Regions from separate parts of the Microbacterium terrae genome, predicted to be linked through region 3. Evidence: riboswitches for the same ligand, from Rfam matches in the RefSeq annotation. Region 3 holds a riboswitch; each other region holds the start of a gene.
What was found. A riboswitch is a leader RNA that binds a small molecule or an ion and turns the genes downstream of it on or off. The one in region 3 is predicted to bind thiamine pyrophosphate.
Positions count from the first base shown of each region.

Region 1: it holds a riboswitch for thiamine pyrophosphate, as region 3 does, so the genes downstream of both, JOD63_RS16265 (ECF transporter S component) here and thiM (hydroxyethylthiazole kinase) in region 3, are expected to answer to the same signal.
Region 2: it holds a riboswitch for thiamine pyrophosphate, as region 3 does, so the genes downstream of both, JOD63_RS13620 (bifunctional hydroxymethylpyrimidine kinase/phosphomethylpyrimidine kinase) here and thiM (hydroxyethylthiazole kinase) in region 3, are expected to answer to the same signal.

Region 1 is NZ_JAFDSS010000001.1:3,561,725-3,571,371, reverse strand. It holds gene JOD63_RS16295 (enoyl-CoA hydratase/isomerase family protein) at 57-827, opposite strand; gene JOD63_RS16290 (SDR family NAD(P)-dependent oxidoreductase) at 842-1,603, opposite strand; gene JOD63_RS16285 (aminoglycoside 3'-phosphotransferase) at 1,767-2,492, shown strand; gene JOD63_RS16280 (MmcQ/YjbR family DNA-binding protein) at 2,489-2,887, shown strand; gene JOD63_RS16275 (energy-coupling factor transporter transmembrane component T family protein) at 2,930-3,721, opposite strand; gene JOD63_RS16270 (ABC transporter ATP-binding protein) at 3,718-5,196, opposite strand; gene JOD63_RS16265 (ECF transporter S component) at 5,199-5,831, opposite strand; TPP riboswitch at 5,824-5,933, opposite strand; gene JOD63_RS16260 (D-alanyl-D-alanine carboxypeptidase family protein) at 5,971-7,572, shown strand; gene JOD63_RS16255 (J domain-containing protein) at 7,618-8,568, opposite strand; gene JOD63_RS16250 (enoyl-CoA hydratase/isomerase family protein) at 8,618-9,647, opposite strand, start outside.
Region 2 is NZ_JAFDSS010000001.1:2,977,461-2,987,107, forward strand. It holds gene JOD63_RS13620 (bifunctional hydroxymethylpyrimidine kinase/phosphomethylpyrimidine kinase) at 1-1,371, opposite strand, end outside; TPP riboswitch at 1,362-1,474, opposite strand; gene JOD63_RS13625 (Rv2578c family radical SAM protein) at 1,568-2,677, shown strand; gene JOD63_RS13630 (D-alanyl-D-alanine carboxypeptidase family protein) at 2,712-4,055, opposite strand; gene JOD63_RS13635 (hypothetical protein) at 4,079-4,225, shown strand; gene JOD63_RS13640 (glycosyl hydrolase family 18 protein) at 4,304-6,085, opposite strand; gene JOD63_RS13645 (nucleotide disphospho-sugar-binding domain-containing protein) at 6,239-7,507, shown strand; gene JOD63_RS13650 (DEAD/DEAH box helicase) at 7,844-9,647, opposite strand, start outside.
Region 3 is NZ_JAFDSS010000001.1:621,020-630,666, reverse strand. It holds gene JOD63_RS02870 (threonine/serine exporter family protein) at 1-398, shown strand, start outside; gene JOD63_RS02865 (DMT family transporter) at 421-1,356, opposite strand; gene recR (recombination mediator RecR) at 1,475-2,068, opposite strand; gene JOD63_RS02855 (DNA polymerase III subunit gamma and tau) at 2,083-4,473, opposite strand; TPP riboswitch at 4,553-4,647, shown strand; gene thiM (hydroxyethylthiazole kinase) at 4,638-5,540, shown strand; gene thiE (thiamine phosphate synthase) at 5,537-6,214, shown strand; gene JOD63_RS02840 (glycoside hydrolase family 65 protein) at 6,242-8,773, opposite strand; gene JOD63_RS02835 (HAD family hydrolase) at 8,785-9,510, opposite strand; gene JOD63_RS02830 (acetate/propionate family kinase) at 9,540-9,647, opposite strand, start outside.

The DNA of each region.
Region 1 (9,647 bases), 2.9 Mb from region 3:
CTTGGTCGTGGCGCTGGTCGTGGTGCTGTTGCGTCGTGGCGCGGTCGCGGTCGCGGTCAGTCGCGGGACTTGCGGGATGCCGCGGCGAACGCGGCGACGCGCACGCGCGCGTCGGGGGTGTCGAAGGCTGCGCCGATCGAGGCGGCCTCGTAGTCGAGGTTCTCGGCGAGGGTGCGCTCGGCCCCGGTGCGGATCAGCCGCTTGGCCTGCCCGAACGCGCCCGTGGCGCCGTCGAGCCAGAAGCGGGCGATCTCGTCGGCCCGTGCTGCCGGGTCGTCGGCGACCTCGGTCACCAGACCCCAGTCGAGCGCGGTGGCAGCGTCGATGGTCTCGTCCTGCAGCAGCAGCCGCAGCGCCCGCGTCTGTCCGACTGCGGCGGTGAGCAGCGTCGAGACGCCGAGGTCGGGGGTGAGGCCGATGTTCGCGTACTTGCTCACGAACTTCGCCCTAGGCGCGGCGACGATGTAGTCGGCGGTGAGCATGAGCCCCAGGCCTCCGCCGGCGACCGCACCCTGCACGACGGCGACGATCGGCTTGTCGGAGCGGGCGAAGGTGCGGATGCCGTCGTGGATGACGTGCGCCATTCCGGTGATCGCCTCGCCGCCCTCGCCCGAGGTCGACATCGCGACGACGTCGCCGCCGGCGCAGAAGGCCGGGCCCGCGGCATCAAGCACGATCGCCCCGACGGTCGCGTCGGCGGTGAGTTCGTGGGCGAGGTCGCGCCAGCGCCGCCCCATCTCGAAGTCCATCGCGTTGAGGAACGCGGGACGGTTGAAGGTGATGCGGGCGAGGCCGCCGTCGCGCGCGAGGAGGATCGTGTCGCTCATGTGGGTGTCGTTCCTTACTTCGGGGCCATGCGGATGGCGCCGTCGAGGCGGATGGTCTCGCCGTTGAGGTAGCCGTTGTCGACGATGTGCGCGACGAGCCGGGCGTACTCGTCGGGGCGGCCGAGTCGCTGCGGGTACGGCACCTGCAGTCCGAGCGAGTCCTGCGCCTCCTGCGGGAGGCCCATGAGCATCGGGGTCTCCATGATGCCCGGGGCGATCGTGACGACGCGGATGCCGTAGCGGGCGAGTTCGCGCGCGATCGGCAGCGTCATCGCATGCACACCGCCCTTCGATGCGGCGTACGCCGGCTGGCCGATCTGGCCGTCGAAGGCCGCGACACTGGCGGTGCTGACGATGACGCCGCGGTCGCCGCCCTCGGTCGGCTCGGTCTTCGCGATCGCGGCCGACGCCTGGGCGATGACGTTGTAGGTGCCGATGAGGTTGATGCGGATGATGCGCTCGAACCCCTCGAGCGGCGACGGCTCGCCCTCGCGATCGAGCACCTTCGCGGGTGGCGCGATGCCGGCGCAGTTCACCACGACCCGCAGCGGACCCGCTGCGGCGGCGATCTCGACGGCGGCGCGCACCTGGGAGACATCGGTGACGTCGGCCGGGGCGAACGTGCCGCCGAGCTCCTCAGCGATCTCCGCTCCCGCCGAGGTGGGCAGGTCGACGATCGTGACGGCTGCGCCGGATGCCGCGAGTCGGCGAGCGGTGGCGAGGCCGAGGCCGCTCGCACCTCCGGTGACCAGTGCCGAAGCACCCGTGATGTCCATGTGTTCCCCTTCGAACCCGCGAGATTGTGTCTCACACTACGCGACACCGAGTGCCATCGTGTCCCGCGGTGCTGCGACCAGGGTATCCGCAGCGGCATCATGGGGTGATGGAGCTGCGACCGAAGCGGATCAGCGACGACGTGACACGGGACGCGTGACCGCGATGTCGATCCCGGTCACCGACACCGCAGTTCCGCCGACGGTCGCCGCTCTCGCCGGCGGGGCACGGCTCGAGCCGGTGTGGCGCAACGACGCCGGCGGGCTGACCTTCCGCACCGACGACGGGCGGTTCATCAAGCACGGCCCGCGCCAGAGCGAGACGTCGTTCGCCGCAGAAGCGGAGCGGATGGCGTGGGCCGGCGCGTTCATCCGGGTGCCCCAGGTGCTCGAGGTCGGCGGCGACGAGACGCACGAGTGGATGGTGACGACGGCGCTCCCGGGTCTCTCGGCCGTCGATCCTCGCTGGATCGCCGATCCCGCGACCGCCGTGCGCGCGGTCGGCGCGGGGCTGCGCGCCCTGCACGACGCACTGCCCGTCGTCGACTGCCCGTTCGACTGGGGCGTGCCGGCGCGACTCGCGAACGCCGCCGGTCGCGGCATCCGTCCGCCCGAGGCCGGGGATGACGCGCCGCCCGTCGACGAGCTGGTGGTGTGCCACGGGGATGCCTGCTGCCCGAACACGCTCATCGGCGATGACGGAGAGTGGTGCGGCCACGTCGACCTCGGGGCCTTGGGCGTCGCCGACCGGTGGGCCGACATCGCCGTCGCATCGATGTCGACCGAATGGAACTACGGGCCGGGCTGGGAGGACGCCCTCATCGAGGCCTACGGGATCGAGCCCGACCGCGAGCGCCTGACGTTCTATCGGGAACTGTGGAACGCGACATGAGCGACCACCCGCACCCGCCGATGTTCGAGCCCGGCGACCCGCTCCTCGCGCGGGTGCGCGCGATCGCGCTCGCGCTGCCCGAGGCGGCCGAGAAGATCAGCCACGGACGCCCCACCTTCTTCGTCAAGAAGGTGTTCTGCTACTTCGGCGGCTCGGAGCGGATCGACGGCGAGTGGGTGCGCCACGACGAGGCGGTGCTCGTGCTGCCCGACCCGGCCGACGAGGCTGCACTCCGACAGGACCGGCGCTACTGGGTGCCCGCCTACCTCGGTCCGGCCGGCTGGCTCGGACTCGACATCGCCGACGCCGCCGACTGGGACGAGATCGCCGAGCTCATCGACGCGTCCTACCGCCGCACCGCACCCGTGCGGCTCGTGCGCGGGCTGGACGCCTGACGACGGCGCCGCCCCGCCCCGTCCAGCCCCGGCCCGCGAGCCTCAGGACCACACGAAGCGGAACGTGCCCGCGGCGACCGCCGCGCCGATCGCGACCGCGATGACGAGGCATCCGCCCGCCACCGCCACCGCGTCGCGGGCGTGGAGGCGCGACGGGCGCGACCAGGTGCGCGTGATGCCCGACCCGAAGCCGCGGGCCTCCATCGCCGTCGCCAGCTTCGTTCCACGGCGAACGGCGAAGACGAGGAGCACGAAGGCCATCGAGAAGAATCGGCGCACCGCCCCGGTGTCACCCACGCCGCGCGCCCGGCGGGCGAGGGTCATCGAGCGCCAGTCGTCGAGGAAGAGCCCGAGCGTGCGCGTGCCGGCGAGCACCCCGAGCACGAACCTGCTCGGCAGCTTCGCGACCTGGGCGAGCGCATCGGCCAGCTCGGTGGGGTCGGTGCGCCCGAACAGCAGGATCGTCGGCAGCCCCAGCGCCACGACCCGCAGCGACACCGCCACGGCGAGCGCGATCGACTCGTCGCTGATCGTCGCGTACCAGAACGACCAGTAGACGGTGCCGCCGGGCTCGGCGTAGAGGAGCATGCTCACCCCGGCGATCGGGGCGAACACCACGAGGGGCAGCATCCGCTTCGCCACCGTCGCGAGCGCGAGTCCGGTGAGCGGAAGCAGCGCGAGCTCAAGCAGGATCGCCACGAGGGAGCTGACGGCGTCGATCGACACCATGAGCGGCACCGACAGCAGGAGCGCGATCACGATCTTCGACACCGGGTTGACCCGGTCGAGCCAGGCCGGCGCCGTGGCCGGGGCGTCGACGGCGACCGCGCTCATCGGGGCACCTCGGCTCCGAGATCGAGCCCCAGATCGATGCGGTGGCCGCCGAGGTGCCGGAGCACGTCGTCGTCGTGCGTGACGGCGATCACCGTCGTGCCGGCGACGATCTCGGACTGCAGAAGTCCCACGAGCTCGCTCCACCCCCGGCGGTCCTGCCCGAACGTGGGTTCGTCGAGCACGACCACCGGCGGCGCGTCGGCGAGCACGGTCGCCACCGAGAGCCGTCGCTTCTGCCCACCCGACAGGGTGAACGGGTTCGCGCCGGCCAGCGGGGTCAGGTGCAGCCGCTCGAGCAGCTCGTCGACGATGAGGTCGACGGCGGCCGGGGCGATCCGCCGTGACCGCGGGCCGATGGCGAGCTCGTCGCGCACCGTCTGCGCGAGGAACTGGTGCTCGGGCTCCTGGAACACGGTGCCGATGCGAGTGAGCAGCTCGCGCGAGCGCCAGCGCGACGGACGACGACCCGACGGCGCCGCGAGCTCGACCGCGGCGACGACCTCGCCCGCCGCCTCGGGGAGGAGTCCGGCGAGGGTGAGCGCGAGGGTCGACTTGCCGGCGCCGTTGGGACCGGTGATCACCGTCGCGCAGCCGCGGGGTGCGGCGACGTTGAGTCCGGCACGGACGATGCTGCGACCGTCGCGCGAGATGGCGAGGCCGGATGCCGCGACCGCGGGGTCGTGCGCGAGCAGCGGCCCATCCGAGAGCACAGGCAGATCGACGGGCATGCCGGGGACCCACACGCCCGCCGCCGCGAGGCTCTCGCCGTGCCGGGCGAAGACCTCGGCGGGAGGACCGTCGGCGAGGAGGCCGCCCTCGGCGCTCACCACGATCACGCGGTCCATGAGGTCGGCCCAGACCGCGGTGCGGTGCTCGATCACCACGAGGGTCGCGCCGGTGCGCGCGACCGCGCGCTCGACGCTGTCGCGCACCTCGCGCACCCCGAGCGGGTCGAGGTTGGCGGTCGGCTCGTCGAGCAGCAGCACGCCCGGTCGCATCGCGAGCACCCCGGCGAGCGCGAGCCGCTGCTTCTGCCCGCCCGAGAGGGCCTTGGTCGGGTGCGAGAGTGCGACGTCGAGCCCGACGTCGGCCATCGCCTCGGCGACGCGTGACGGGATGTCGGATGCCGGCACCCCGAGGTTCTCGCACCCGAAGGCGACGTCGTCGCCCACCTTCGAGAGCACCACACCGGCGTCGGGGTCCTGCAGCACGAGTCCGACACGGCCGCGATGTGCCTCGGCCCGCTCGCCGTCGATCAGCAGCGCACCGGTCTCGTCGCCTTCGTCGGCTCCGCCGAGGAGCCCGGCGATGCCGGCGAGGAGCGTCGACTTACCGGCGCCGGACGCGCCGAGCAGCAGCACGCGCTCGCCGGGCTCGATGGCGAAGCTGACGTCGCGGACGGCGGCGGCACGGCGCCCGGCGTAGCGCCAGCCCCAGCCCTGCGCGGTGACGCGCCCCGGGCGGGTCGTCGACATCGTCAGACCTCGCGTCGCGCCTCGCGGCCGGCGGCGAAGCGGCTGAGCGCACCGGTCGCTGCCAGCGCGCGCACGGCGAGCCAGCCGACGAGGCCGGCGAGCAGAGCGCCCGAGACGATGAGTGAGACCAGGTAGATCGTGTTGAACTCGAGCGTCTTCAGGATGTTGGGCGATGCCCCGTAGAACAGCTCGAAGATCCACGCGCCCACGCCGGCGCCGATGCCCGAGAGCATCGCGACCGGGAGCGTGAAGCGCGCGTAGAGGAACAGGGCGAAGATCAGCTCGGCGCCGAGTCCCTGCACGATGCCCGACAGCACCGTCGAGACGCCCCACATGTTGCCGATGAGCATCGACACCACGGCGGCGAGCACTTCGACGAGCAGTGCGGCACCGGGCTTGCGGATCACCAGGCCGCCGATGACTCCGCCGATCAGCCAGATGCCGACGGCGATGCCGCCGAGGCCGGGGGTCAGGGCGTCCATCGCGGTGAACCAGGCGTAGCCGACGGTGTTCCAGGCCCAGAAGACGAGGCCCAGCGCGACGCCGAGGACGGCGGCGACGACGATGTCGACGACCCGCCAGCGGAAGCGGTGGGCAGTCGCGGGTGCCGCGTGGGCAGACGTGGACGCGTGCATGTTCTCTCCTCCCTGCGCCGGCATGATCCGGATCAGGTTCGACGGTCGAAGCGCGATTCGCTTCCTCTCAGCCCGACTCGACGGACTCCCGTGGTTGTCCGATGAGTATAGCCGCGCGTGCGGCAGGTAAATTGAGCGGATGACCCTCGACGACGCCGCTGCGCTCACGCGCCGCGAGCGGCGTATGCGGTCGGGGGCGATCGATGTCCCGCCGGGCGCCGGTGGGCGCGCCGCACCCGAGGTCGACACGTCTCCCGGGGGCACGGTCGACACCGCCTCCGCCGAGGCGCCTGCTGTCCGCATCGCGCCGGAGAGCCCGTTCCACGGTGACGACGCCCCGGCGGCAGCCGAGGAGCCGATCGCGGCCGCTGCGGCGGCATCCGTCCCCCCCGCTGCCGCGGGAGAGCGCCCCGCGCTGTCGTGGCTCGCCGACACCGACGTCACCCCGGTCGCGATCCCCCGCGACCTCGTCGCGGCCGGCTCCCCCTACGTGCCGGTCGAGGTGAGCCTGCTCGCCGACCCGCCGCGCCGGTCGCCCTGGCGACCGAGCGTGCTCGTGCCCACGGCGATCATCGCGTTCGTGGTCTTCGCCTACGGGGCCACCACCCTGCTGTGGCCCCTCCACGCGGTGGCCCCCGAGGTCACCGCGATCCAGGTGCAGCCGGCCGCCGCGGCAGCCGCCGAGATGACCTGGCCCGCAGAGGGCAGCGCCGCCGTCACGGTGGCGGGCATCTCGGGCACGCCGGCATCCACCCCCGACGCCGACGCGATGGCCAGCATCACGAAGGTCGTGACGGCGCTCGTCGTGCTCGACGAACTCCCGCTCGAGCTCGGCGAAGACGGGCCGGCGTACAGCTTCGACTACAGCGACAACCTCGACTACTGGAGCTATCGCGCCCGCGGCGAGTCCGCGCTCGATGTGCCGGTGGGCGGGTCGCTCACGCAGTACCAGATGCTCGAGGGCATGCTCATCGGCTCGGCGAACAACTACGCCGACCGGCTCGCGAGCGACCTCTTCCCGTCGGACCAGGTCTTCGCCGCGGCCGCGCAGGACTGGCTCACGGCGCACGGCGTCCCCGGCATCACCGTCGTCGAGCCCACCGGAATGAGCAGCCAGAACACCGCGAGCCCGGCTGCGCTGCTCACCCTCGCGCAGAAGGCCATGGCGAACCCGGTCATCGCCGAGATCGTCGCCGAGAAGTCGGTGGAGCTCCCCGGGGCAGGCGTCGTCGACAACACCAACGGACTTCTCGCCGATGAGGGCGTCGTGGGCATCAAGACCGGCACGCTCGACCGGTGGAACCTGCTCTCCGCGAAAGACGTGGTCGTCGGCGAGACCGCGGTGCGCCTGTATGCCGCCGTGCTGGGCCAGGCCGACGACGAGGCCCGCCTCGAGGCGTCGCGCTCGCTCTACGACCAAGTCGAGGCGCAGCTGCAGCCGTTCCCGTCGGTGCCGGCGGGCACCGTGGCCGGTACGGTGACGACGCTGTGGGGGTCGGACTCCGACATCGTGACCTCCGCCGACGCGACAGTGGTGCTGTGGAACGGCGGCACCAGCACACTCACCCCGGCGTACGACCTCGGCGACGCACGCGCCGCCGGCTCCGTCGTCGGTTCGATCACCGCCGACGGCCCGCTCGACTCGGCCACGGTCGATCTCGAGCTCGCGGCCGACATCGAGCCGCCGAGCGCCTGGTGGCGGCTCACCCACCCGCTGGAGCTGTTCGGCCTGGCCGGCTGACCCGGCGACGAACCGCCCGGCACCAGCACCGCCGGCGTCCTGCCGTCAGGCGAAACGCACCGTCTGCTGCAGGCGGGTCCGCACGTCGAAGACCTCGTTTCCGCCGATGGAGCGCACCCCCGTGATCCCCCGGCGCAGCACCGCCGACAGCGCGCTGCGCGACACGATCGCCACCGGGGTGCCGCGCACCTTGCCGATCTCGTCGATCGCCTGAAGCACATCGTCGTCGGGCAGCACGACGACCGCCCCGCTGAAGCGCACCCCCGCCGCGCGCGCCATCAGCCGCAGTCGCGCGACCAGGTCGGCCACGGGGGCGCCGGCGACGCCGTCGCCGATGAGCTCGCCCCGGCGGACCCGCACCGGACCGCCGAAGTCCTCCGAGAGCACGCCGTACAGCCCGCTCGGACCGAGCACGATGTGGTCGATCTTGTCGTCTGATCCACCACCCCGGGCGGGCGGCGCGACGTCGTGCCACACGGTGTAGCCCATGCCGAGGTCGGCGATGACCCGTGCGGTGGCCTCTTCGGCGAGCGCATCGGCGAGGAGTCGGCGCACATCGTGGGGAGCCGAGCGGACGAGTGCGGGATCGTAGGGGTCGGGCAGATCGACCCCGCGCCCCGCCCATTCGCGGATCAGCTCGAGGTACCGCTCGCGCCGCCACCCGCCCGGGTGGCCGTGCGAACGCGCTCGCGGCCGCGTGTCACGCGAGTCGGCGCGGGGCGCCCGCCACGTGACGCCCGAGTCGGGCGCGGGCGAGAAGTCGGGCGTCGCGGATGCCCCGAACCCGTGTCCGCGGTCGTACGCAGCACGCGCCGACGCATCGCCGACGAGCTCCCAGGCGCGCTGCACCTGGATGAACACCGCGGCATCGCCGCCGGTGTCGGGGTGCGTCTGCCGCAGGCGCAGTCGGTACGCCCGCTTCAGCGACTCCTCGTCGGCGGTGGGTTCGACGCCGAGCACCTCGTATGCCGACGCCGACAGGGGACTGTCGAACACGCCTGTTCCGCCTCTTCCTCGCGAATCCCGATCCGTCGAGCGTACGCGCTCACGACCAGAGCGGCTCCGCGGGCACGTGAGCGAACGCCTGGTCGGCGATGCCCGGATCGAGATCGGCGAGGGCGGCGGGCTGCCAGCGCGGCGAGCGGTCCTTGTCGACGACCTGGGCGCGGATGCCCTCGGCGAGGTCGGGCTGGGTCTGCGCGAACCACATCACGAGGCCGTACTCCTGAGCGAGGGCATCCCGCAGCCCGGCGAGTCCGCGCGCGCGACGCACCGCTGCGAGGGTGACGGCGAGCCCCGTCGGCGAGAGCTCGCCGAGGAGGTCGGCGGTGGCGGATGCCTCGGGCTCGGGGCGGGCGCGGAGGCGCTCGACGATCTCGGCCACGGTGTCGGCGGCGAACGCGTCGTCGATCCACGCGCGGCTGCGCTCGAGCGCCGACGGAGCGGGCGTCTCGTCGAACAGCAGCACCAGTTCGGTGGGACTCGACGGGTCGGCGCGGGTCTCGAACGCCTCTCGCAGTCCATCGAGGTGGTCGACGGGCACGAGGTGGTCGGCGAGCCCGGCGTACACCGCGTCGGCGGCATCCATCACCGCTCCGGTGAGGGCGAGGTACTCGCCGAGGTGTCCGGGCGCGTGGGCGAGGAGCCACGTCCCTCCCACGTCGGGGGTGAAGCCGATGCGGGTCTCGGGCATGGCGAGCTGCGACCGCTCGGTGACCACACGGATCGCCGCGTGCCCGGCGAGGCCGATGCCGCCGCCCATGGTGATGCCGTCGGCGAGCGCGACGATCGGCTTCGGGTACTCCGCGATCCGGGCGTTGAGCGCGTACTCCTCGCGGAAGAACAGGGCGGCCTCGTCGAAGCGGCCGCCCACCACCCGCTCGGCGAGCACGCGCACGTCGCCGCCGGCGCACAGGCCCCGCTCCCCCGCGCCGTCGAGGACGACGAGCTCGACATCGGTGTCGGTCTCCCAGGCGTCAAGTGCCGCGCTGAGCTGGCGGACCATGTCGAGGTCGAGCGCGTTGATCGCGCGTGGCCGGTTGAGGGTGAGGCGCCCGAGTCCTCCCGCGCTCCGG
Region 2 (9,647 bases), 2.4 Mb from region 3:
GTACGTGATGAGCCACGACGCGTACGGGTGGTCTGCGTCCTGCGGGCGCGAGCCGAAGTGTCCGTCGGCCAGACGCACGCCGAGGTCGGTGTACAGCCAGTAGCAGGGCAGCACCGCCGCCGTGAGGGTGGCGTAGTCGCCGCGCGCGGCGGTCGCGAGCAGGTGGTCGAGGTAGGCGGTGGTGGTGGCATCCGCCCGTGCAGGCACGCCGTCGTGCCCACCCAGGCGCTCCCGGTGCAGCTCGAGCTCGCCGATGATGCACCCGTGCGCGGACTGCGCCCAGAACGCCTGCGCGGCCGAGTCGGGCGCCAGCCGCGCAGCCTCGGCGAGAACACGCGCGTAGTCGCGCAGATAGAGCGCGTCCTGCGCGATGTAGCTGAGGAAGGGCTCGCGCCCGAGCGTGCCGTCGGCGAGCGCGCGGATGAACGGCAGGTCGTCGATGCCGGCGCGCACATCGGCGATCTCATTCCACCAGTCGGCCTCGACCTCGGCAGCGGTCGGCGCGGTCTGCACCCCGCCACGTGCCCAGAGCCCGGAGAAGTGATGCACCGGGCCGTGTCCGCCGCCGACCTCCAGCTCGTCGCCGTGGCGCAGCGACTCGCGCAGCCACTGCCGAGCCTCGTCGATCGCGGGCGCCCAGTCGCCGCACGACACCCGCAGCGTGGCGACGGCCGACGAGAGCGAGCATCCGGTGCCGTGCGTCGAGGTGGTCGCGATGCGCGACCCCGCGAACATCCACGCCTCACCCGATGCCGCGTCCACCAGCGCGTCGGGCGCGTCGTCGCCGGCGAGATGACCGCCCTTCGCGAGCACCCGCACACCGTGCCGCGCCGATACCGCCTCGGCCTGCGCGAGCACCTCGTCCCACGTCTCGGCGGGAGCGCCGCCGGCGAGCACCGCGAGTTCGGCCACGTTCGGGGTCACGAGGTCGGCGAGCGGCAGCAGCTGCATCATCGCCTCCTCGGCATCGGCGTCGAGCAGGCGATGACCGCTGGTCGACACCATCACCGGATCGAGCACCACGACCGGCGGCCGGGTGCGGTCGAGCCACGCCCCGACGGCGCGGATCACGTCGGCGTTCGCGAGCATCCCGAGCTTCACCGCATCTATCGCGATGTCTTCGGCGATCGCGTCGAGCTGGTCCGTGAGGAACTCCACCGGCGGCACGTGCACCGCGCTGACACCGCGGGTGTTCTGCGCTGTGAGCGCCGTGATCACCGCCATGCCGTAGCCGCCGACGGCGGAGATCGATTTGAGGTCGGCCTGGATTCCGGCGCCGCCGGACGGATCGCTCCCGGCGATGCTGAGCACGCGGGGGATCCGCGGTCTCGCCGGAGAGTGGGAAGGGTCGATGGACAGGCGATCGCGCATTGCGACATCCCTTCGCTAGTTCGAACTAGATCAGGTTCGACGGGTGTGTTCTCAGCCACCCGTCGCAATCGCGACTACGCGGGCGGCACCCCGTGTCACTGCCGACGAGCCTAGCGCCTGACGGCACGAGCGCTCGATGTTCTATTCAGAAGGCACCGCTCTTGACATTGTTTAGAACATCTGTTCGTATGTTCACATGCGTTGGCAGGGTCAAGAGCTGGGAGTAACGGATGCCGCCGCCCTGCCCGGCCTCGAACATCTCAGCGGCCTGGTGCGCTCGGTGACGACCCCCGAGTTCGCCGGCGTCACCTTTCACGAGGTGCTCGCGCGCACCGCGCTGAACCATGTTCCGGGCGCCTCGGCAATGCCCTTCGACTGGACGGTGAACCCGTACCGCGGATGCAGTCATGCATGCGTATACTGCTATGCCCGCGGGACGCACGAGTACCTCGAGCTCGATGCCGGGCGCGACTTCGACACCCAGGTGATCGTCAAGGTGAACGTGGCCGAGGTACTGCAGAAGGAGCTGCGCAAGGGCACGTGGATGCACGAGCCCGTGATGCTCGGAACCAACACCGATCCCTATCAGCGTGCGGAAGGCAGGTACCGCCTGATGCCCGGGATCATCGACGTGCTGGCCGAGAGCGGCACGCCGTTCTCCATCCTCACGAAGGGCACGCTGCTGCGCCGCGATCTTCCGCAGCTCGCCCGCGCCGCCGAGCGCGTCGACGTGTCGCTGGCGATGTCGATCGCGATCTTCGACGACGCCCTGCAGCACGCCGTCGAACCCGGCACGCCGTCCGCAACGGCGCGACTCGAGACGGTGCGCGCTGCGACCGAGGCGGGCTTCGCCGTGACGGTCTTCCTCATGCCGATCCTCCCCCACCTCACCGACTCGATCGCGATGATCGACCACGCTCTCACCCGCATCCGCGAGGCGGGCGCGGTGCGCGTCGTGTACGGCGCCCTCCACCTGCGCCCGGGGGCCAAACAGTGGTTCCTGCAGTGGCTCGAACAGCACCACCCCGAGCTGGTGTCGTCGTACCGCGGCCTGTACCCCGGAGCCTCTGCGACGGCACCCAAGGGCTATCGCACCTGGCTCGCGAAACGCGTGCGCCCGCTGCTGCGCGTGCACGGGCTCGACGGTCGCGCGGAAGACGACCATCCGCGCGGCACGCCCGTCGCCGGGCTCGCGGCGCGGGCCGACGCGCGCGCCGCGGGAATCGTGACGACGTCACGCGGACGAGCGACAGCGATGCGCGTGCCCGCCACCCCACCGGCCGCAGCCCCGCCGCGACTGTTCTGAGGCGCGCCAGGCCCGGCCGACAGGCCGTGACGGGTCAGCCCAACAGCGTCGGGTGGGTCAGCCGCCACCAGTCGGTCGGCTCATCGAGCGTGCCCGCGATCTCGATGGGCACCGAGACGCTGTTCGGACCGGATGTCCAGGTGACGGTGCCGACGACCGCCCCGTCATCCCACGACGTCGGGGTCGTCGTCTCGAGCTCCACGGTGATCGGCGTGTCCGACCAGACGAAGATCGAGGCGCCCTCCCCGAGTACTACGTCGACCGAGTCGCCCCACGGAACGGTGAACTCCCCGACCGTCGTGCCCCCGGTGCCGACGGAGACCATCCGGAACCCCGACTGGACGCTCTCGATCAGCGCGGTCACGCTGGCGTTGACGGCATCCTTCGACGATCCTCCGAGCACCACTCCGACCATCGACAGCGGTTCGGCCGCGCCGACGTCGATCGTCGCCGTGTAGAGCAGGTTCGACCCGCTCTCGCCGAGGTTGCCGGTCTTGAGGCCCGTGACACCCGCCGTGCCGAGAAGGGTGTTGGTGGTCGCGATGCGGCCGGCGCCGGGCACCGACATCTCCGACGTCGCAGCGATCTCGGCGATCACCGGGTTCGCGGCCGCGAGCCTGCCCAGCACGACGAGGTCGGTCGGGGTGCTGGTGTTCCGGGCGTCGACGCCGGTCGCATCCACGATCGCCGTGTCGCCGAGGCCGTTCTCGTCGAGCCATCGCCGCGCTGCTTCTGTGTACGCCCACTGCGACCCGAAGGCCCACTCGGCGATCGCCTCGGCGTAGTTGCTGGCAGACGGGATCAGCATCGTCGCGAGCGCATCGCGCAGCGACATCGAACTGCCGATCGGCATCGGGGCGATCGTCACGTCCATGACGTAGTACTTGTCGTACAGCTTGTGGTCGGCGCGGTCGAAGAAGAGCGTCGGCCCCGGGTCGTCGCCGGAGAGCGGATGCGCGTCGAGCACCACGAGAGCGGTGACGATCTTCGCGATGCTCGCGATCGGTCGCGCACCATCTGGGCCGCTCACCGCCCAGATGCCGGGCTCCTCAGCGCCGAGGTACTCCTCCGCGCCGGTCACCCACAGCGCGGATGCCCCGTCGGACGGAAGCGTGAGTGCGACCGGCTCCGGTTCTGGGGCACGCGGTGCCGACATCGACCCCTCGGGGTCGGGGAGCGCCGCGCTGGTCGCCCAGGCGACGTATCCGCCGCAGCCGAGCACGATCGCGAGCACGATGGCCGCCGCGATGAGCCAGCCACGTCGGCGGCGTCGCCGCGCCACCGGATCGGCAGCACCGCCGGCGTCGCCGTAGTCCTGCTCGTCGCGCATCAGCTCGCCGAGGTCGGCGAGCGCGTCGGGGCTCTCCTGGGTCGTCACTGTGCTCCGGTCACGGGTCGGTCATGTCGCGGTCTGCGGCCGCGGCGGTGTGCGCGGGTGCCGGCATCCGCAACGGAGTCGGTCCGTCGCATCCTCGCACGACGCAGCGCATCGTGGTCGGCATCATCCACAGCCCTCGCGCGCAGCAGCCGGCGCGCACCGCATCCTGACACCCGGCGGCCAGGCGCCGAGCACGCGGACGCGGACGCGGGCACCCGAAGTGCACCCGCGTCCGCGCCGCCCCCGGCTCAGCGCTGCCAGGGCCCGTTCTTGCCACCCGGCTCCTGGTTCCGCGTCCACCACTTCGCGGTGTAGGTGACGCCGCCGTGCACGACCCGGTCGCCCTTCGTGTAGATCGTGTCGGCGTACCACTCCTGCACCGTTCCGGCCGCGACACCGCAGACGGTGAGCGTGGCCCACGGGCCGTGGACGGATGCACCGGGCGCATCGCCCTTCGCGTACCACTGCGCTTCGAACACCCGCCCGTCGAGGAATGCGAGGTCTCCGGCGCGGTAGGTCACCGTGGCGTTCCACGGCGTGGAGGCGGCATCCGTCGTCGATGCGCACACCGACGCCTCGTCGCCGGCGACCGGACCGGCAGCGGCGGCGCGCAGGGCGTTCGCCGACACCGCGGACAGGTCGCCGTCGCGGTCGTTGCCGACCTCCCAGAAGTCGACGCCGCCGAGCCCCTGCGCGATGGCCCAGGCGGTCTTCTCGGCCACGGCGACCTCGTCGTCGAGCGACCAGAACTGCGAGGTCGCCGCGTCGAACGCCCACGTCGCGTTGAACCGGCCGTCGGCGGTGTACTCGTGGTGCACCTCGAGGTCGCGCCCGGCGAGCTGGTCCCAGGTGAGCTGGCCGAAGCCGCCGCCTGATGTGGTCCAGGGCTCGGGCTGGGCGTCGTTCCACCCCTGCCCGTAGGCGGCGAGGCCGAGGTTGAGCTTCGACGGCTCGACGCCCGCGTTCACGTACGAGGCGACGACGGTGTCGAGGCCGAGACCCCAGTTGTGGGCGGGGTCGCCGTAGATGTTGCCCTGGTGACCGGTCTCGGGCGTCCACGAGCCCCACAGGTCGTAGCCCTGCAGGTTGCCGTAGTCGAGGCTCGCCCACAGCTCGGGGGTGTTCCAGCCGCCCGCGTTGATCTGGGTGGGACCGGCGGGCAGGAAGGCCGAGATCTCGTAGTCGGCACCGGTCTCGGTCTCGACGGCATCGAGCTGCGCGCGCAGTTCGGCGGCGAACGCGATGAAGTTCGCCTTGTCATTCACGGGGTCGACGCTGTTTCCGACCTCCTGGGCCCAGTCGGGTGCGCCCGGCCACTCCCAGTCGAGGTCGAAGCCGTCGAAGATGCCGGCGGCGACGCCCGCGCCACCCCGGCCGTCGACCACGGGCAGATCGCCGCGGATGTACAGATCGATGCAGGACTCGGCGAGGTCGGACCGCAGCTCGGGCGTCGCGACCGCCTTCGAGAACGACTTCGACCACGACCATCCGCCGAGCGACACGTTGATCTTCAGCTCGGGGTACAGACGCTTGAGCTGCTTGAGCTGGTTGAAGTTGCCCGCCAGCTTCTGCTTCTTGGCGGCACCGTCGGCGATGCCGAGCACAGACTGAGCTGCGGTGAACGCGTGGACGAAGTCGCTGTCGGCGTCGCCGGCGACGTCGGTCTGACCGGGGCCGGGGGCTGCCGAGTCCGAGATGAAGCACGTGTACGGCTCGACCCCGTCGAGCCCCTGCACGCCGGCGGCACGGGCCGTGTCGAGAGCCGCCTGGTCGCCGGCGATGTTGCCGAACGAGTAGTTGATGTGGGTCAGGTTCGCCGCCTGACCCGAGTCGACGAAGACGCGCTTGACGGTGGCCTGCGCCTCTCCGGTCGCGCGCCATTGGCCGTAGTAGCCGACGTTGCGGTAGCCGTTGATCGTGGTGGTGGGGGTGGCGTCGCCTGTCTCGGCGACGGCGGGTGTGGCCGCGAAGACACCGGCGACGAGCATTCCGGTGAGCGCGACCGCGAGGGCTGGGGTTCGGGGGGACAACACAAGCTCCTTCGGTTGCGGGTGGCGTCCGGGTAATTAGGTAATCGTCTTAACAAATACCCGGACTCCCATTGTGGCAGGAGCACCCGCCGAAGGGGAACCCCCGAAGTATCAGCGGATGCGGGATCATGCTCGTGAAGACCGGAGGTCGCCATGGCACGGTTCCTGTTCTCTGCGATGCCGTTCACGGGGCACGTGCAGCCGGTGAGCGCCGTGGCCGCGGCGCTGGTCGCGCGCGGGCACGACGTGCGCATCTACACCGGACACGCGTTCGCCGGCCGGGTCGCGGCATCCGGCGCCCGCCTCGTCCCGTGGCATCACGCCCCCGACTTCGACGAGAACGACCTCGCGGCGACCTTCCCGCGCCTGGTGGGCAAGAAGGGCCTCGGCCAGCTCCTCGTCAACGTGCAGGACGTATTCATCAAGACCGCCCCCGCACAGGTGCGCGACCTCACCGAGGAGTTCGCCCGTGAGCCATGGGATGCCGTGGCCGGCGACGACGTGTCGCTCGGCGCGATCTTCCACTCCGATCTCGCGGTCATCCCGTGGGCGACCATCAGCGTGACGCCGCTGAACATCGTCGGCACCGAGGGTCCGCCGAGCGGCATGGGGCTGGCTCCGGGAACGAACGTCTTCACGAAGGCACGGGATGCTGCGCTGCGCGCCCTGGTGCCCGCCCTCTCGATCTCGCTCCGCCGCCCGCTCATCGACGCGCGAGCGGCGGCCGGACTCCCTCCGTCGAAGGCGACGCTCGACCAGACGCTGTTCTCACCCCGCCTCATCGTCGCGAGCGGCTGTCGCCTGCTCGACTACGACCGCGGCGACCGACCGCCGCACCTGCACTTCGTCGGACGCCTCACGGCGCCCGCAGCCGCCGGCGCCCCGCTCCCCCTTCCCCCGTGGTGGGGCGACCTCGCAGGACGCCGCGTGGTCCACATCACGCAGGGCACGCAGAACATCGATCCGAGCGACCTGCTGCAGCCCGCGATCGAAGCACTCGCCGACAGCGACGCCCTCGTGGTCGCCGTCACCGGCGTGGCCGGGCGAGACGAGCTGCCGTTCCCGGTGCCCGCCAACGTGCGGGTGGCGGGCTTCATCCCCTACGACGCGCTGCTCCCCCTGACCGACATCGTCATCACGAATGGCGGATGGGGAGGCACGCTCGCGGCGCTGAGCCACGGCATCCCGCTCGTGATCGGCGGGGGCGACCTCGACAAGCCCGAGATCGCGTCCCGCGTCACCTGGGCAGGTGCCGGAGTGAACCTCAAGACCGGCACTCCGACCGCCGCGCAGGTGCGGGCCGGTCACGACCGCGTCGTTGCCGATCGATCGTTCCGGGATGCCGCGGCCCGCGTCGGCGCCCAGCTCACGGCGCTCGGCGGACCGGCGGTCGCCGCGGAGCTGCTCGAGACGCTCGTCTGACCGCTCGGACGCGTTCGCCCCGGCACGTTTCGTCTCGTCGCTGCGCTCCTCGCTCAACGACCGGATGGGTGCGCCCCCGGTCGTTGAGCGAGCGCAGCGAGACGAAACGCCCCCCACCGGAATGGGGCACGCTCCCGGTCATTGAGCGAACGCAGCGAGACGAAACGCCCCCACCCGAATGGGTGCACCCCGGTCGTTGAGCGAGCGCAGCGAGACGAAACGCCCCCACCGGAATGGGGCAATCTCCCGGCCGTTGAGCGAGCGCAGCGAGACGAACACCCCCGACCGGACTGCTCCCGGTCGTTGAGCGAGCGCAGCGAGACGAAACGCCCCGACTCAGCGGGTCGGGTCGACCTGCCGGCCGGCGAGCTCCTCGATCAGGTCGTCGCCGAGGCTGACCTCGTCGAACGGCGCCTCGATCTCGGCACGGTCGAGCATCTCCGTCATGCGCCGGCGGCGCTGACGGGTGATCAGGGTGACCACGGTGCCCGAGCGGCCCGCACGACCGGTGCGGCCGGAGCGGTGCAGGTACGTCTTGTACTCGTCGGGCGCGTCGGCCTGCACGACGAGGTCGATGTCGTCGACGTGGATGCCGCGGGCGGCGACATCGGTCGCGACCAGCACGTCCACCTTGCCCGCGGTCATCTTCTCGAGGTTGCGGGTGCGCTTGGCCTGGTTGAGGTCGCCGTGGAGGGCGAGTGCGCGGATACCCTGGTCGTCGAACTGCTCGGCGAGCATCTCGGCGTAAGCACGGGTGCGCGCGAAGACGAGCGTCTTGCCGGCCCGGTCCACGAGCGAGTTGAGGATCTCGGCCTTGTCGCGGTGGTCGATCACGAGGATGCGGTGATCGATGGTGCCCGAGTCCTGATCCTCTCCGGCGACCTCGTACACGGCGGGCTCGACGAGGAACTCGTCGACGAGCGCGGCGACCTCGCGGTCGAGGGTGGCCGAGAACAGCAGCTTCTGGGAGCCGTCGGCGGTGAGGCGCAGGATGCGCTGCACCGGCTCGAGGAATCCGAGCTCGCACATGTGGTCGGCCTCGTCGAGCACGGCGATGCTGATCTCGGAGAGGTCGAGCTTGCCCTGCGCCTGCAGGTCTTCGATGCGGCCGGGGGTGCCGATGATGATGTCGACGCCCTTGCGCAGCGCGCCCACCTGGCGCGCCTGCGGCACGCCGCCATAGATCTGGGTGGTGAACAGGCCCACGCTCCGCGCGATCGGCTGGATCGTGCGGTCGATCTGCAGGGCGAGCTCGCGGGTCGGCGCCATGATGAGTGCCTTCGGCGAGCGGCCGAACTCGCGCTTGCTGCCGGCCTGGCTGCGCAGGATCGCCTCGACGAGCGGAGCGCCGAAGGCGATGGTCTTGCCCGAGCCGGTGCGCCCGCGGGCGAGCACATCGCGGCCATCGAGGATCGGGCGGATCGTCGCGGCCTGGATCGGGAACGGACGCTCGGCGCCCAGCGACGCGAGGGTCTTCACGATGTTCTCACCAAGGCCGAGGTCACCGAACCCCTGGTCTGCGACGGACTCGGCCTGAACCGCCTGCGCCTGCAGGCGCTCGTGCACGACGTCGACGCGCTGCTCGTCGCGCGCGACGGGCTTCGCATTCCAGTCGGCGCGGTTCGGGCCGTCGCCTCGCCGCGGGGTGCGGTCGTCGCGGCGGGCCGGACGGGCGTCGCGGTCGTAGCGGGGACGCTCGGTGCGGTCATCGGTGCGAGCCGGACGGGCATCGCGGTCGTAGCGGGGACGCTCGCGGTCGTCACGAGCCGGACGGGCATCGCGGTCGTAGTGAGGACGCTCGTCGTCGCGACGCGGGCGCGAGTCTGCGCCACGGTACGACGAGCGGGCGTCGCCGAAGGAGCGGCGGTCGTCGCGCTCGACACGGTCGCGGTTGCGTACGTTCGAGGGACGGTCGTCACGGCGCGGCGCGCGGTCATCGCGGTCGTAGCGGGGACGCTCGCCACGGTCGTCACGGCGCGGCGCGCGGTCGTCACGGTCGTAACGGGGACGCTCACCGCGGTCGTCGCGTCGGGGTGCGCGGTCATCGCGGTCGTAGCGCGGACGCTCGCCACGGCTGTCGAAACGCGGGCGCTCACCGCGGTCGTCGCGACGCGGGGCACGGTCATCGCGGTCGTAACGC
Region 3 (9,647 bases):
TGCTCGTGAGCATCCTGCTGAGCCTCGTGGCGTGGGTCGGGTATCTCGGCGCCTCCACCCTCGGCTTCGAAGCCGCTGCGGCGAGCGGTCTCGGCGCGTTCATCGGCAGCTTCGTCGGAATCGTGCTCGCCTACCGCCTGCACGTGCCGTCGATCGCGATCACGACGGCGGCGATCCTTCCCATGGTGCCGGGCGCCGCCGTCTTCCGCGGTCTCCTCACGGTGGTCGAGTCCGGTGACAGCGCGACACAGCTGCTGCTGGGGTTCGGGACCCTCGTGAGCGCCGCGATCGTCGGCGTGAGCCTCGCCGTCGGCGCGTCGCTCGGCATCTATCTCGGGCAGCCGGTGCGCGCGTCGCTGTACAGCGTGGCCCGCTCCCGCGCGCGCCAGCGAGGATGACGGCGCGCGCAGCCGCGGCGGATCAGCGCTGGGTGTCTGCCGGAAGCTCGGCGACGAGGTCGCCGCGCGGCACCCGGAACCTGCCGCCGGTGGCTGCCAGCCAGCACCCGAGGATCACGAGCGGAAATCCGATCAGCAGGCCCGTCGTGAGCGCCTCTCCCAGCACGATCGCCCCGAGCGCGATCGCGACGACCGGGTTGACGTAGGTGAACAGCGGTGCCCGGACCGGACCGACCCGGGCGATGAGGGCGAAGAAGACGATGAACGCGAGCGCGGTGCAGAGCACTGCGAGTGCGACCAACGCGACAGTGCTCGGCACGGTCGGCACCTCGTGCTGGGTGAGGAAGGCGATCGGCGTGTAGAACAGCCCGACCGCGAAGAGCGCGAGGGTGATGGTGCCGAGCGACGGCACGTCGCGGAGCTTCGTGGCGATCACGAACGGTGCGATCGAGTACAGGACGGCGACCAGGAGCACCTCGCCGACGGCGAGGAGTCCGCCCCCGCCGGGCACCGCGAGGCCCGGCCCGGCCACGATGACGAAGACGCCGGCGAAGCCGACGCACAGCCCGATGATGCGGGCGGGGCTGAGAACGCTGCGGTCGCCTCCGCCGAACGCGATGATCGCCGCGAACAGCGGCACGGTCGCGACGAGGAGTCCGGTGAGGCCCGAGGGGAGCGTCTGCTCGGCGTGGCCCAGCAGGAGGAAGGGCCCGGCCATCTCGATCGCCCCGAACAGCAGCACCCACCCGATCTTCGCGAACGCGGGGCGAAGCGCCCGCTGCCGCAGCGCGAACGGAAGGAGCAGGAGCGCGCCGAGCAGGGTGCGCCCGGCGACGACGGCTGCCGGGGAGTACGACTCGACGGCGATGCTGATGAACAGGTACGGCACGCCCCATAGGACCGCCATGATCGCGAAGAGAACCCAGGCACGGGCGTCGAAGCGCTGTGCGTCGTTCATGCGGACCCGCCCTGTTCTCGGGATGCCGGATCCCGCCGTCGTCCATGCTCGCGTGCACCGTGCGAGCCGGCGAGTGCGTACTCCGCCAATGTACGGCGGACGTCGGACATCCCCGCCGTCAGATCGAGCGGCGGCCCTCGAACGCGCGTCCGAGGGTGACCTCGTCGGCGTACTCCAGGTCGCCGCCCACGGGGAGCCCGGAGGCGAGACGCGTCACCGAGATCTCGAGCGAGTGGAGCAGCCGGCTGAGGTAGGTCGCCGTGGCCTCGCCTTCGAGGTTGGGGTTCGTGGCGAGGATGACCTCCTGCACGGTGCCGTCGGCGAGTCGCTGCATGAGTTGCGTGATGCGCAGATCGTCGGGTCCGACGCCGGCGATCGGGCTGATCGCGCCGCCGAGCACGTGGTAGAGCCCGCGGAACTCGCGCGTGCGCTCGATGGCCGCGACGTCTTTGGCGTCTTCGACCACGCAGATCAGCGAGACGTTGCGACGCGGGTCGCGGCAGATGCTGCAGCGCTCCTGCTCCGAGACGTTGCCGCACACCTCGCAGAAGCGCACCTTCTCGCGCACGACGGCGAGGAGTTCGGCGAGGTGCGAGACGTCGAAGTTCGGCGACTGCAGGATGTGGAATGTGATCCGCTGTGCGGATTTCGGGCCGATGCCGGGGAGGCGGCCGAATTCGTCGATGAGGTCTTGGACGATGCCGTCGTACATGCCAGTCGGGATTCCTAGTTGAACCGGGTGGGCTGCTGGTGGGGCTCTTCGCGAACGAAGGTGGCGCCGAGCACCTGCCGCACCACGGCTTCGCCGTAGCGCTGAACACCGTCGTTGCGGGTCGTCACCGCGGGGGCCAGGGACGGTGCGACGGTCGGCGGTGCCAGGTCGCCGGCGACCGCATCCGTGTCGGGGTACTCGTCGGCGTCATCGCCGTCGTCGTCGGGCGCGGCCGACGACGCGGTCTCGCGCGCCGGGAGCACGTCGCCCTCGCGGGGCGGGGCGACCGTGGCGACGCGGGCGTGCATCGCCTCGCGCTCGGCGTCTTCCGGCTCGTCGTCGACGGCGAACGGCTGCGGCGACGATGTCGACTCGGGCGGGCCGGGAGGCGGTGCGTCGTCGTCGGACGGGATCGCTGCGACCGCCCACTCGGTCACCGGCGCGGCAGCGGCCGGAGCCGACGCACGGGGGGCGGCGCGATCACCGGAACGAGCCGGTGCACGCTCGGCAGACGCCGGCGCCTGTGGACCCCGACCGGCCGGAGCCGGGGTCGAGGGCCGCGGCGAGGCCTGCGCAGGCGCGGAGCCGACGACAGTCGGCGGGGCGTCTGGCGATCCGGCGCGGGGTGCGCCGGAGGACGGAGCGGTGGGCGGGGCGCCCGCCGCGGCTCGTGGACCGTCGGACGCGTCGGACGACGCTGCGCGAGGCGTGCCGGAGGCCCCGGAACCACCGCCCGCATCGCCCGCGCCCGATCCTTCGCGTGCGCTGCCGCCACGCGACGGGTCGTGCCGCGCGATGTACTTGACGCGCACGCCGAGCACGCCGAGGATCGCCTGGCGCAGGTCTTCGCTCGGCCCCTTGCCCGCGGCGAGGTGCTTGAACTTCGCGACGTCGGACTGGCTGGCGAAGGTCAGCGTGAGCACGTCGTCGGCGAACGCGGCTGCCGTCGCCCCCGATGCCAGCATCCACGACGAGCGGCTGATGGTCTCGAGGCTCGCCAGAACTGCAGGCCATGCCGCCCGCAGCGTCTCGAATGTGACGGGTCCGGCCGGAACGGCGACGGGCGCAGCCGCCGAGGTTTCGGCAGCCGGCGGCGCCGCCGGCGCAGCGGGCGGCTGCGCAGCAGACTCCGCGCGCGCGGGAGCGACCTCGGGAGCGGAGGCGGGCGGCGCCGTGACGGGCGCTGCGCCGACGACCGGAGTCGCAGCGGGAGCGGCTGCCGGCGCGGCGGGAGCGGGAGCCGCGGCCGGTGCCGGTACGGCCGCGGCAGCCGTGACCGGAGCCTGCACGGCAGCCGCGCCGCCCGCGCCGCGCGCGAGCACACGGGCGACCATGAGCTCGAGCTGCAGCCGCGGCGAGGTGGCGCCGGTCATGTCGTCGAGCGTGGCGATCACGATGTCGGCGATGCGCGAGAGCCGGGCGGCGCCGATGGCGGAGGCCTGGGCCTGCATGCGGGCGAGGTCATCGCTCGAGACCCCGCGCAGCACCGCCGAAGCCTGCGCCCCGGTCGCCGCGACGACGATGAGGTCGCGCAGTCGCTCGAGCAGATCGTCGACGAAGCGGCGCGGATCCTGCCCCGTCTGCACCACGCGGTCGATCGCGGCGAACGCCGCCGCCGCGTCATCGCCGGCGAACGCGCCGACGACCTCGTCGAGCAGCTCGGCGTGCGTGTAGCCGAGAAGGGCCACGGCGCGCTCGTAGCGCACGGCACCCTCTTCGGAGCCCGCGATGAGCTGGTCGAGCAGCGACAGCGTGTCGCGCGGCGAACCGCCACCCGCCCGCACGACGAGCGGGAGCACGCCCTGCTCGACCTCGACGCCCTCCTGCCCGCACAGCTGTTCGACGTACTCGAGCATCGCGCCCGGCGGGACGAGCCGGAACGGGTAGTGGTGGGTGCGCGAACGGATCGTGCCGATGACCTTCTCGGGCTCGGTCGTCGCGAAGATGAACTTGACGTGCTCGGGCGGCTCTTCGACGAGCTTGAGGAGCGCGTTGAACCCCTGCGGCGTCACCATGTGCGCCTCGTCGAGGATGAAGATCTTGAAGCGGTCGCGCGCCGGGGCGAACACCGCGCGCTCGCGCAGGTCGCGCGCATCGTCGACGCCGTTGTGGCTGGCTGCGTCGATCTCGACGACGTCGAGCGAGCCGCCGCCGCCGCGACCGAGCTCGACGCAGCTGTCGCAGGTGCCGCACGGAGTGTCGGTCGGCCCCTGTGCGCAGTTGAGGCAGCGGGCGAGGATGCGCGCCGATGTGGTCTTGCCGCAGCCGCGCGGACCCGAGAAGAGGTAGGCGTGGCCGACGCGGTCGCCGCGCAGCGCCGTCATCAGGGGCTCGGTGACCTGGGACTGCCCGATCATCTCCGCGAAGGACTCGGGCCGGTAGCGGCGGTACAGAGCGGTGGTCACCCGTCCACCCTACGGCGTGCGTGCGACATCGAGGCAGGCGCGATTCGCCCGGCCCACCCGGCCGCTGCTAGCGTCATGCCCGAGTGACACGGGGTGCCCGCCGCGCGGGCTGAGATCACACCCGTCGAACCTGATCTAGTTCGTACTGGCGAAGGGATGTCGCAATGAGCATCGGCACGTCTGAAAACCCCCTGTCCACCTCCGGTTCCGCGCGGGCAGCCGGCCCGGCGACGCCCGGCGAGGCCCTCGACGCGCTGCGCGCCGCGAACCCCCTGGTGCAGTGCATCACGAACGCGGTGGTGACGAACTTCACCGCCAACGTGCTCCTCGCACTCGGCGCTTCGCCGGCGATGTGCGACATCCCAGGCGAGGCCGGCATGTTCGCCGGTGTCGCCGGGGGCGTGCTCGTGAACCTCGGCACACCCCGTTCCGAGCAGCGCGACGCCGCCCGCGAAGCGGTGCGGGCGGGCACGCCCTGGGTGCTCGACCCGGTCGCCGTCGGTGCTCTGCCGGTGCGCACGGCTCTCGCCGAGGAGCTCCTCCACCATCGCCCAGCGATCGTGCGCGGCAACGCCTCCGAGATCCTCGCCGTCGCCGGGCTCTCGCGCGGCGGGCGCGGCGTCGATGCGACCGACTCCCCCGACGACGCGATCGACGCGGCGCGCGCCCTCGCCCTGCGCACCGGCGGCGTCGTGGTCGTGACCGGGGAGGTCGACCTCGTCACCGACGGCGCGCTGGTCGCCCGCGTGCACGGCGGCGACGTCCTCCTGACGCGCGTCACCGGCGGCGGATGCTCGCTGGGAGCGACGATCGCGGCCTTCCTCGCCGTGACCGATCCGTTCACCGCGGCGGTCACCGGATGCGCCGTGCATTCGGCGGCCGCCGAACGTGCGGCATCCGTCTCGCGCTCCCCCGGTTCGTTCGCGGTCGCGTTCATCGACGCGCTCGATGCGGTCGAGCCGGCGGATCTCGAGGGGCGGGTCGTCGAATACCCGGTGGATCGCGGGACCGACGAGGCCGGCGAGAGCGCCGATGACCACGCGGACCTCGAGGCCGCGATCCGATGACGGTTCACGATCTGTCGCTGCACCTCGTCACCGACGAGCGGCTGCCGTTCGAGCGACTCGTCGGGGTGGTCGACGCCGCCGCAGCCGGAGGCGTGGGAGTCGTGCAGCTCCGCGCGAAGCACGTCTCGGCACGCGAGCTGATCGCGCAGGCGGTCGCCCTGTCGGCCGTCGTCGGCGGTCGGGCGGCGCTCATCGTCGACGACCGGCTCGACGTGGTTCTGGCCGCGCGCGACGCCGGCGCGTGTGTCGACGGCGTGCACCTCGGGCAGAGCGACGTGCCACCGGAGACGGCGCGCCGTCTGCTCGGCGCCCAGGCCCTGATCGGGTGGACGGCGAACACCCCCGCCCACCTGGCTTCCGCGGCGGCGATGCCGATGCGCACGCTCGACTATATCGGTGTCGGGGTCATCCGGCCGACCGCGACGAAGGCCGACCACCCCGAGCCGCTCGGCTACGACGGCTTCGCCGCGCTCGCCTCCGCCACCCCGCTGCCGTGCGTCGCGATCGGCGGAGTCGGGGTCGCCGATGCCGCACCGCTCCGCTCCGCGGGGGCGGCCGGGCTGGCCGTGGTGTCGGCGGTGTGCGGAGCGGCCGACCCCGAAGCCGCCGCCCGCGCGTTCCGTTCGGCATGGACGGATGCCGGGCACAGCGCAGTGTCTCCCGTCAGCGTCTGAGCCAGCCGGGCACGGCGTACGAGCGGGTCAGGCGTCCGCGCCGTGCTCCACGTCGGCACCCGATCCCGCGACGATCGGGATCGACGTCGTGACCGTCGGAACCGACGCCGACAGGAGCGAGCCGTCTTCGCGGCGCTGGTCGGCGAACTGCCGCAGCGTCGGCCGGCCGGCGCGCACGGGTCCCTGGTCGGCGAGCGCGACGACGACCTCTTCGCCCGCGCCGACGACGTACCCGGTGCCCCGCACGCTGAACCCGACCGGGTCGCCGTCGCCCGCCACGACGCGCAGTTCATCGCGTGTGATCGACACCTCGAGACGCGTGCCGTGCCAGTGCAGCACGAACGAGATCTCGGGCCAGTCGGCCGGAAGCCTCGGGTCGAACGAAAGCTCGCCGAAGTGATCGCGCATGCCGCCGAATCCGCAGACGAGCGCCGTCCACACGCCGCCCGCCGAGGCGACGTGCACGCCGTCGGCGGCATTGTGGTGCAGGTCGGCGAGGTCGACGAAGATCGACTGGCGGAAGTACTCCAGCGCGAGGTCCTGATACCCGACCTCGGCGGCGAGGATCGCCTGCACCACCGCCGACAGCGTCGAGTCGCCCGTGGTCAGCGGGTCGTAGTACTCGAAATCGGCGAGCTTGTCCTCATCGGAGAAGTGGTTGCCCTGCAGGAAGAGCGCGAGCACGACATCCGCCTGCTTGAGCACCTGGTAGCGGTAGATCACGAGCGGGTGGAAGTGCAGCAGCAGCGGCCGGCGGTCGGCCGGCGTGTTCTCGAGGTCCCAGATCTCGCGCTCGAGGAAGACGTGATCCTGCGGGTGGATGCCGAGGCTCGGGCTGAACGGGATGTGCATCGCCTCCGCCGCGCGCTCCCAGGCCTCGGGCTCTCCCTCCTCGAGCCCGAGGCGGTCGACCATCTTGCGGTACACCTCGCCGTCGAGCTCGGCCATGTCACGGATCGTGCGGGCCGCGAAGCGCAGGTTGAAGCGCGCCATCACGTTGGTGAAGAGGTTGTCGTTGACGACGGTGGTGTACTCGTCGGGTCCGGTCACGCCGTGGATGTGGAACGTCTCGCCGTCGATCTCGCCGTCACGATCGCCGTCGAGCGAGCGCCAGAAGCCGAGCGTCGTCCACAGCCGCGCGGTCTCGACCGCGATGTCGACGCCCTCGCGGTGGAGGAACTCGGTGTCGCCCGTGGCGCGCACGTACTTCGCGAGCGCGAACGACACGTCTGCGTTGATGTGGAACTGCGCGGTGCCGGCCGCGTAATACGCCGACGCCTCCTCACCGTTGATGGTGCGCCACGGGAACAGCGCACCGTTCTCGTTCAGCTGGAAGGCGCGCCGCCGGGCGGCGGGGAGCATGAGGTACCGCATGCGCAGCGCGTTTCGGGCCCAGAGCGGGGTCGTGTACGCCAGGAACGGCAGCACGTAGATCTCGGTGTCCCAGAAGTAGTGCCCGCTGTAGCCCGACCCGGTCATGCCCTTCGCGGGGACGCCCTGGCCGTCGGCGCGGGCCGACGCCTGCGCGAGCTGGAACAGGCACCAGCGGGTCGCCTGCTGCAGGTCGTCGTGTCCCCCGATGCGCACGTCGGAGCGTGCCCAGAAGTCGTCGAGCCAGGCACGCTGCGTGCGGTAGATCGCGTCGATGCCCTCGCTGAGCGAACGGTCGAGGGTGCGGCGGCAGCGGTCGACCAGCTCACGGGCGGGGACGCCCCGCGACGTGTGGTAGCTCACGACCTTGGTGACCGAGATCGGCACGCCGGCCTTCGCCTGCACGCGGAACACGTTCTTGGCGATGTCGGGCTCGATGAGCGCCCGCGCCGTGTAGGCGTTGTCGGTCTCGATGATGTGATCGGCGACGACAGCGATCGTCATGCCCGACGCGTTCACCCGGTACGACAGCGCCGAGCGCAGGCCGTCCTGCCAGTACTCCTCGGGCTGGAGCACGCGCTCGGCCAGCTTGTCGGTCTTGCGCGGATCGAACCCGGCCTTCTTGGGAGCGGTGGGCGTGCCGCCGTAGACGTCTTCGCCGTCCTGCCGGTTGAGCAGCTGGCAGCTCACCGTCACGGGTGCGTCGGCATTGAGCACGGTGACCTCGAGGCGCATCACGGCGAGGTGCTTCTCCTCGAACGACACGAGGCGGTCGTAGTCGATGCGCACCTCCTTGCCGCTCGGAGTGGTCCACTCGATGTGACGGCGCAGCACGCCGTCGCGCATGTCGAGCGAGCGCTCGTAGTCGCGCATGTCGGCGACATCGAGCGAGAGCGGCTCGTCGTCGACGTAGACGCGCATCACCTTCGCGTCGGGCGCGTTGATGATGGTCTGGCCCACCTCGGCGAAGCCGTACGCCTGCTCGGCGTGGCGGATCGGGAAGGTCTCGTGGAACCCGTTGATGAAGGTGCCGTGCTCGTGGGCGTGCCGCCCCTCGGGCTGGTTGCCGCGCAGCCCCAGGTAGCCGTTGCCGATGGCGAACAGAGTCTCGGTGACGCCGGTGTCGGCGATGTCGAACGAGGTCTCGACCAGTCGCCAGGGATCGATCGGAAAGCGGTCGCGGTCCATTGCGGCATCGGTCATCGGACGAACTCCTCCAGGTCTTCCACCACCACATGAGCACCGGCGGCGGTGAGCACGTCGCGCCCTGCCCCCCGGTCCACTCCGACGACGAGGGCGAACCCGCCCGCCGCCGCCGACTGCACGCCACTCAGCGCGTCTTCGACCGCCGCGCAGCGTGCAGGGTCGACGCCCAGCATCCGCGCCGCCTCGACGAACACATCGGGTGCGGGTTTCGAGGCGAGGTGGTCGCGCTCGGCGATCACACCGTCCATCACCACCGGGAAGCGGTCGCGGATGCCGGCGACGCCGAGCACCTCCTCCGCGTTCTTGGAACTCGACACCACGGCGACGGGGGTGCCCTTCGCCGCGAGGACGTCGAGGAGCGCGAGCGATCCCGGATACGCGGCGATGCCGTCCTCACGGAGCGACTTCTCGAAGTACGCGTTCTTGCGGTTGCCGATGCCGCACACCGTATCGGCGGTGACGGGATCCGACGGCTCCCCCCACGGCACCTCGACGTCGCGGGAGCGCAGCAGGCTCGCCACGCCGTCGTACCGCTTCTTGCCGTCGAGATGCTCGAAATAGTCGCGCTCGGTGTACGCCGGAGTGATCTCCCACTCGGCGAAGAGTTCGTCGAACATCGACTGCCACGCGTGCATGTGCACGTCGGCGGTGGGCGTCAGCACACCGTCCAGGTCGAACAGGACGGCGTCGTAGGCGGCGAGGTCTGGCAGTGCGTCCATGGTCACTCCCTCAGGCTAGCGACGAGATGTTACGCGGAGGCGACGCTCAGCGTCTGACGGGCGATCTCGAGCTCCTCGTCGGTGGGCACCACCAGCACGATGACGCGGGACTCGTCGGTGGAGATGACGTGGATGCC